DNA from 2 places in the Streptomyces sp. NPDC002886 genome. Region 2 is predicted to be linked to the other one. Evidence: riboswitches for the same ligand, from Rfam matches in the RefSeq annotation. Region 2 holds a riboswitch; the other holds the start of a gene.
The links. A riboswitch is a leader RNA that binds a small molecule or an ion and turns the genes downstream of it on or off. The one in region 2 is predicted to bind glycine.
Positions count from the first base shown of each region.

Region 1: another riboswitch for glycine. It lies ahead of gcvT (glycine cleavage system aminomethyltransferase GcvT); the one in region 2 lies ahead of gcvP (aminomethyl-transferring glycine dehydrogenase).

Region 1 is NZ_JBIAPV010000003.1:261,436-264,836, reverse strand. Features, by position in the region: gene gcvH (glycine cleavage system protein GcvH) at 1-50, opposite strand, end outside; gene gcvT (glycine cleavage system aminomethyltransferase GcvT) at 165-1,280, opposite strand; glycine riboswitch at 1,465-1,568, opposite strand; gene ACFYYB_RS13415 (AAA family ATPase) at 1,769-2,455, shown strand; gene ACFYYB_RS13410 (enhanced serine sensitivity protein SseB) at 2,592-3,302, shown strand; gene ACFYYB_RS13405 (enhanced serine sensitivity protein SseB C-terminal domain-containing protein) at 3,370-3,401, shown strand, end outside.
Region 2 is NZ_JBIAPV010000004.1:1,138,838-1,142,238, reverse strand. Features, by position in the region: gene ACFYYB_RS23435 (DNA polymerase IV) at 1-270, shown strand, start outside; gene ACFYYB_RS23430 (PRC-barrel domain-containing protein) at 918-1,283, opposite strand; glycine riboswitch at 1,404-1,502, shown strand; gene gcvP (aminomethyl-transferring glycine dehydrogenase) at 1,702-3,401, shown strand, end outside.

The DNA of each region.
Region 1 (3,401 bases), on a different contig from region 2:
GACAGCCACTCGTGCTCCTTGCTGAAACGCAGCTGCTGGGGGTTGCTCATGACCTGATTCTCCTGGATGCGGGGGAGTGGATACGAACGTGGTCGTGCGGGGGTCCTGCGGGGGTCCCGCGGGGCGGCGCCAAGCGCCGACGGGCGGTGCGGTGCGGTACGGGGCTACTTCTGCCGCTTGTAGAACGGCAGGGCCACGACCTCGTACGCCTCATGCGTACCGCGAATGTCCACGCCGACGCCGGAGGTGCCGGGCGCGGCGTGCGCCGCGTCGACGTAGGCCATCGCGATCGGCTTGCCCAGCGTCGGGGACGGGGCGCCCGAAGTGACCTCGCCGACGACCTGGCCGTCGAAGGTCACGGAGAAGCCGGCGCGCGGAACGCGGCGGCCCTCGGCGATCAGGCCGACCAGCTTGCGCGGCGGGTTGGAGGCGGCGCGCTCGGCGGCGGCCTCCAGGGCGGCGCGGCCGACGAAGTCGCCCTCCTTCTCGAACTTCACGACCCGGCCCAGACCCGCGTCGAACGGGGTCAGGGAGGTGGTCAGCTCGTGCCCGTACAGCGGCATGCCCGCTTCCAGGCGCAGGGTGTCGCGGCAGGACAAGCCGGCCGGAACCAGGCCGACGCCCTCGCCCGCCTTGGTCAGCGCCTGCCACAGCTCCACGGCGTGCTCGGGCGAGACGAACAGCTCGAAGCCGTCCTCGCCGGTGTAGCCGGTGCGCGCGATCAGCGCGGGCACCCCGGCGACCGTGCCGGGCAGGCCGGCGTAGTACTTCAGCCCGTCCAGGTCGGCGTCGGTGAGGGAGGCGAGGATGCCGGGGGACTCCGGACCCTGGACCGCGAGCAGCGCGTACGCGTCGCGGTCGTCGCGGACCTCGGCGTCGAAGCCGGCGGCGCGCTCGGTGATCGCGTCCAGGACGACCTGGGCGTTGGAGGCGTTCGCGACGACCATGAACTCGGTCTCGCCCAGGCGGTAGACGATCAGGTCGTCGAGGATCCCGCCGTCCTCCTGACAGATGTGCGTGTAGCGGGCACGGCCGACGCCGACGGTGGAGATGTTGCCGACCAGCGCGTAGTCCAGGACCTTGACGGCCTCGGGGCCGGTCAGGGTGATCTCGCCCATGTGGGAGAGGTCGAACAGGCCGGCCTTGGTGCGGACGGCGTTGTGCTCGTCGCGCTCGCTCCCGTACCGCAGGGGCATGTCCCAGCCCGCGAAATCGGTCATGGTCGCACCGAGGGAACGGTGCAGCGCATCGAGGGCGGTCAGGCGGGGGGCAGTGCTCATGGGTGTGGCTCCCGGGTCCCAGGGCATGACATGACGAGGAGGAGTTCCTCCCCATCTGTCATCGGAACCTGAGAGGTTCGCCGAGAGTTCCCCGCTTCCAGGGGAAGGCCTTCGACTTGCACCTTGGGTGGAACCGTCGCCGGGGCCCTCACGGGCGGTGGCGCGGCTCGCTTTTCAGATCTGCCTCATCCACGCGGTACGGGGCCTGAGAGATTCAAGGGAGGTACTTGCTCCTTCGGCGCCCGGGCACCGCCTTGCGGCGTGCCGGGACTCTCCCGCGCGGATTCAAGCGGCCGGTATGCAGTTAGGTGTCCAGATGGCGCACATCATTGCACGGCGTGCGGCCGAATGGGGGAGGGGGTCCGCGAGCCGAGCGGAACCGGAGCGGATCGGGAGCGGAACCGGAGCGGAACCGGACACCCCGGATTACCGTCTCTTTACACTCAGGGGGAACGGGTCCAGGTGACCCGGCGGGGGAGGCGAGCACTGTGCGGAGATTCGGAGTACTGGCGGCGACGAACACCGGCACCGTCGAGGGTGCGGTCGGCGGCGTGCCGTCGCAGCGCGGCCTCGTACGGGACCCGGCGGAGACCGGGGCGCCGGCGGAGCCCGGAGCGGTACGGGACCTGCGCGGGGCCGAGGGCCCGCGGCGGCTCCGCTTCGCCGAAGGGGACGTCGTGGTGGTCTCCGGACTGCCCGGCGGAGGCAAGAGCACCCTGATCAAGCGGGCCGCCGAGGGCGGCGGCATCGACTCCCAGGACGCCCGCGAGCGGTGGGAGCGCCGGATGCCGGCCGCCCTGCCCTACGCGGTGTACCGGCCGGCGGTCCGGATCGCGCACTACTGGGGCCTGTGGCGGGTGCTCCGCTCCGGTGCCCCGGCCGTGGTCCACGACTGCGGCACGCAGAGCTGGGTCCGGGCGCTGCTGGCCTCGGCGGCCCGGCGGCGCGGCCGCGCGCTGCACCTGGTGCTGCTGGACACCACCCCCGAGGAGGCCCGGGCCGGGCAGGCGGCGCGGGGCCGGGGGGTGTCGGCGTACGCCTTCGCCCGGCACCGCGGCGCGGTGGCCCGGCTGCTGCGCGAGGCCGAGGCGGGCCGCCCGCCGGCCGGCTGCGCGTCGGTGACCCTGCTGGACCGCCCGGCGGCGTCGCGGCTGACCTCGATCGCCTTCCGCTAGGCCTTCTCTTTCGACCTGGGGCGGCCGGGCGGGGCACCCGGCGGGGGCGCCGCGGGCGCCCGTTAATCTCGGGAATCCCGGGAACCTCTGCTCGAGAAACCCGGGCCGAGACCAAGGCGAGCGAGCGGAGACGTACATGTGGCCGGGTAACGAGCTGGAGCAGGTGCTCGGGGCGGCGCTCGGGCAGGCGGACGCCGGGGGGCGGATCCTGGAGGTCCTCGGGCGCAGCGACCTGTGGATCCCGCTGCCCGGCGGGGTGAACAGCCTGAGCCTGCCCACCATGGACATCGGCGGCGCCGCGTACGTGCCCGTCTACAGCTCCGAGGAGCAGTTCCGCGCCTGCGCCGGGCCCGGCATGGACTTCGCCGTCGCCCCCGCCCCGGAGTTCGCCCGCGGCCTGCCCCCGCAGCTCGGCATCGCGGTCAACCCCGAAGGGTCCGTCGGCGTGCCGCTGCCCCCGCCGGCCGTCGCCGAGCTCTGCCGCGCCGGCCGCGACCCGCTCGACGGCCCGGCCACCGGTGGCCGGGTCCGGCTCTACGAGCCCGACTGGCAGGAGGACCCGGTCGAGTTCCTGGCCGCCGCCGCGGAGGAGTTCCGGGCGACCGGAGTCGTCGCCTCCGCACACCGCTGCCTCGCCAGCGTCGAGGGCGGCACGCCGGAGCTTTACATCGGCGTCCACCTGTTGGGATGGGAGCCCGGGATGCGAAACGCCCCGATGGACGCGCTGGGCCGGGCCCTGACCCGCGTACCACCGCCCTGGCCGGTGCAGTTGATCCTGCTCGACGCCGCGGAAGACCCGGTCGTCGACTACATCGTCACGCGCGTACGCCCCTTCTACCTGCCGTAGTGACGCTTAAGCTGGTGGCCGACACGCGTGGACGACGGGCGGACGAACAGACGAAGAGGGGTACCGGGTGAGTGCGTCAGGCACGGCCGCGGTCGGGCA
Region 2 (3,401 bases):
GAGGTGGGGGTGCCGTCGGGCGTCGAAGGGGTGGTGGAGCGGCGGTGGGCGGCCGGGAGTGATGTGCGGCATGCCGTGTACGGGCCGGGGTGGGTGCAGGGCAGCGGGGTCGGGCGGGTGACCGTGCGGTTCGAGCAGCCCGGATCCCGGCCGGGGCGGGTCCGCACCTTCCTGGTGGACGATCCTGAGCTGGAGGCGTCCGATCCGATGCCGCTGGTCGGGGACCAGGTCTTGGAGGTCGAGGGCCAGGCGGCTGTGGAGCGAGCCTGAGAGGTCGTGGCATTCGGCCGTGCCGGTGGGCCTGGCCGTGCACGGGGCTTGGTCGCTGCTCGGGCGGCGGTGCCGGTGCCCGACGGTGGCCGCTCGTGCGCCGGCAGGCGCCTGCTGCGGGGCGGGTGTGGAGGAGGCGGGAGGGGTTGGGCCCTGCGGGGCTGTCCCCTACCCGCCCTTCCACCGTTCCCCGGGCTTCGCCCGGACCCTCTTGGGGTGTGCGGCGCCGTTGCCGGGGGCCAGCCCCCGGGGCCCCGTGCCTGGACCGGTTGGGGTGCGGCGTTGCCGGGGACAGGCCGGGCCCCGTGTTTGGACTGGTTGGGGTGCGGCGTGGCTGGGCTTGGGCCCCGGGCCCCGTGCCCGGGCCGGTTGGGGGGCGGCGTGGCTGGGGGTCGGGCCCCGGGCACCGCGTTTGGGCCGGTTGGGGTGTGGCGTGGCCGGGGGCTAGGACCGGGTTCCGCGTTTGGGCCGGTTGGGATGCGGCGTGGCCGGGACAGGCCCGGGTCCCGCGTCTGGACTGGTGGGGGTGTGCGGCGTCGTTGGGGGGCAGGCGTCGGGGTCCCGGGACCGGAGCGGTTGGGGTGTGCGGTGCCGTTGCGGGGGGATACGGCCCGGGGTCTGGCCCCTCACATGCGGGAGGGGTGGGGTCAGGGGGTGTCGGGGGAGGTGTGGCCGAAGTCGTGGTGGAAGTCCGAGGGGAGGGCCAGGTCCAGGCCGTAGTGGTGGTAGAGCTGGAGCTCCTGTTCGGGGGAGAGGTGGCGGCCCACGCCGAAGTCGGGGGCGTCTCGGATGAGGGAGCGTTCGAAGGGAACGCGCAGGGTGTCGCCCACCATCTCGCTGGGCTCCAGCGGGACGAAGGCGTCCCGGCTGAAGAGGCCGGTGCGTACGGCGGCCCATTCGGGGACGCCCGTGGCGTCGTCGAGGTAGACCTCGTCGACGGTGCCGATCTTGGTGCCATTGCGGTCGAACGCCTTGCGGCCGATCAGGCTGCGGGGATCGATGTCGGTCTGCACGGTCCGGTCCCTCCATTTGGGCGCAACTCCTCCGTAATGACTACAAAAGTGCATTTCCGGAGAGGGGGCCACTCGAAGGGAGGCGTCCACATCCTCGCTGGTAGGCTGGGTGACGGCTGTTGACCCTGTGCGGGAGAGTCCTCCGAGTGAGTGAGACGGAGGCGCCGAAGGAGCAAATCCTCCCCGGAATCTCTCAGGCATACGTACCGCACGTGGTGAGGCCACTCTGGAAAGCAGGTTGCGGGTACCGGGCGCGCAGTGCCGGTCCCTCTCCTCACCGACGGTGAAAGCCGGACCCCGTGGGCGATCCCCGCGCGGCCCGGTGAAGCTCTCAGGTTGTGATGACAGAGGGGGAGGCCGTCCGGGTGCCCGCGCCGTGGTGCCCCTCGCAGGTCGTACGACCAGGAGGCCTCCGTACATGACCGCCAACCGCATTCCGCTCTCCCAGCTGGAGCGAGGCATCCCCTTCGAGCAGCGCCACATCGGCCCGGATGCCGAGGCGCAGGCGAAGATGCTCGCCCACGTGGGCTACGGCTCGCTGGACGAGCTCACCGCAGCCGCGGTGCCGGATGTGATCAAGACCACCGCCGCGCTGAACCTGCCCGAGGCGCGGACCGAGGCCGAGGTGCTCGCCGAGCTGCGTGAGCTCGCCGACCGCAACCAGGTCCTGTCTTCGATGATCGGCCTGGGTTACTACGGCACCTTCACGCCGCCGGTGATCCTGCGCAACGTCATGGAGAACCCGGCCTGGTACACGGCGTACACGCCGTACCAGCCGGAGATCTCCCAGGGCCGGCTCGAAGCCCTGCTGAACTTCCAGACCGTCGTCGCCGAGCTGACCGGCCTGCCGACCTCCGGCGCCTCCCTGCTCGACGAGGGCACGGCGGCCGCCGAGGCCATGACCCTGGCCCGCCGCGTGGGCAAGGCCAAGGGCAACGTCTTCCTGGTCGACGCCGACGCGCTGCCGCAGACCATCGCGGTGATCCAGACCCGTGCCGAGCCGATCGGCATCGAGGTCGTCGTCGCCGACCTGAGCGCGGGGATTCCGGCCGAGATCGTCGAGCGCGGCGTCTACGGCGTGCTGCTCCAGTACCCGGGTGCCTCCGGCGCCGTGCGGGAGATCAAGCCGGTCATCGAGCAGGCGCACGGGCTCGGCGCCATCGTCGCCGTCTCCGCCGACCTGCTCGCCCTGACGCTGCTGACCTCCCCGGGCGAGCTGGGCGCCGACATCGCCGTCGGCACCACCCAGCGCTTCGGCGTCCCGATGGGCTTCGGCGGACCGCACGCCGGCTACATGGCCGTCCAGGCCAAGCACGCCCGCTCGCTGCCCGGCCGCCTCGTCGGCGTCTCCGTGGACGCGGACGGCAACAAGGCCTACCGCCTGGCGCTGCAGACCCGTGAGCAGCACATCCGCCGCGAGAAGGCCACCAGCAACATCTGCACCGCGCAGGTGCTCCTCGCCGTCATGGCCGGCATGTACGCCGTCTACCACGGCCCGGACGGGCTGCGGACGATCGCCCGCCGCACCCACCGCTACGCCGCCCTGCTCGCCGCCGGTCTGACGGCCGGCGGGGTCGAGCTGCTGCACGGCTCGTACTTCGACACCCTCACCGTGCGGGTTCCGGGCCGGGCCGCAGAGGTCGTGGCCGCCGCCCGCGAGGGTGGCGTCAACCTCTTCCAGGTCGATGCCGACCTCGTCTCCATCGCCTGCGACGAGACCACCCTGCGCGCCGACATCGAGGCCGTCTGGGCCGCTTTCGGCGTCACCGCCGACATCGAGGCGCTGGACGCGAGCACCGCCGAGGCGCTGCCCGAGGGCCTGCTGCGCTCGGACGAGTACCTGACGCACCCGGTCTTCCACCAGCACCGCTCCGAGACCGCGATGCTGCGCTACCTGCGCAAGCTCTCGGACAAGGACTACGCGCTGGACCGCGGCATGATCCCGCTGGGCTCCTGCACCATGAAGCTCAACGCGACCACCGAAATGGAGTCGGTCACCTGGCCCGAATTCGGCCAGATGCACCCGTTCGCCCCGGTCGAGCAGGCCGAGGGGTACCTCACGCTCATCACCGAGCTGGAGGAACGTCTCTGCGAGGTCACCGGCTACGACAAGGTCTC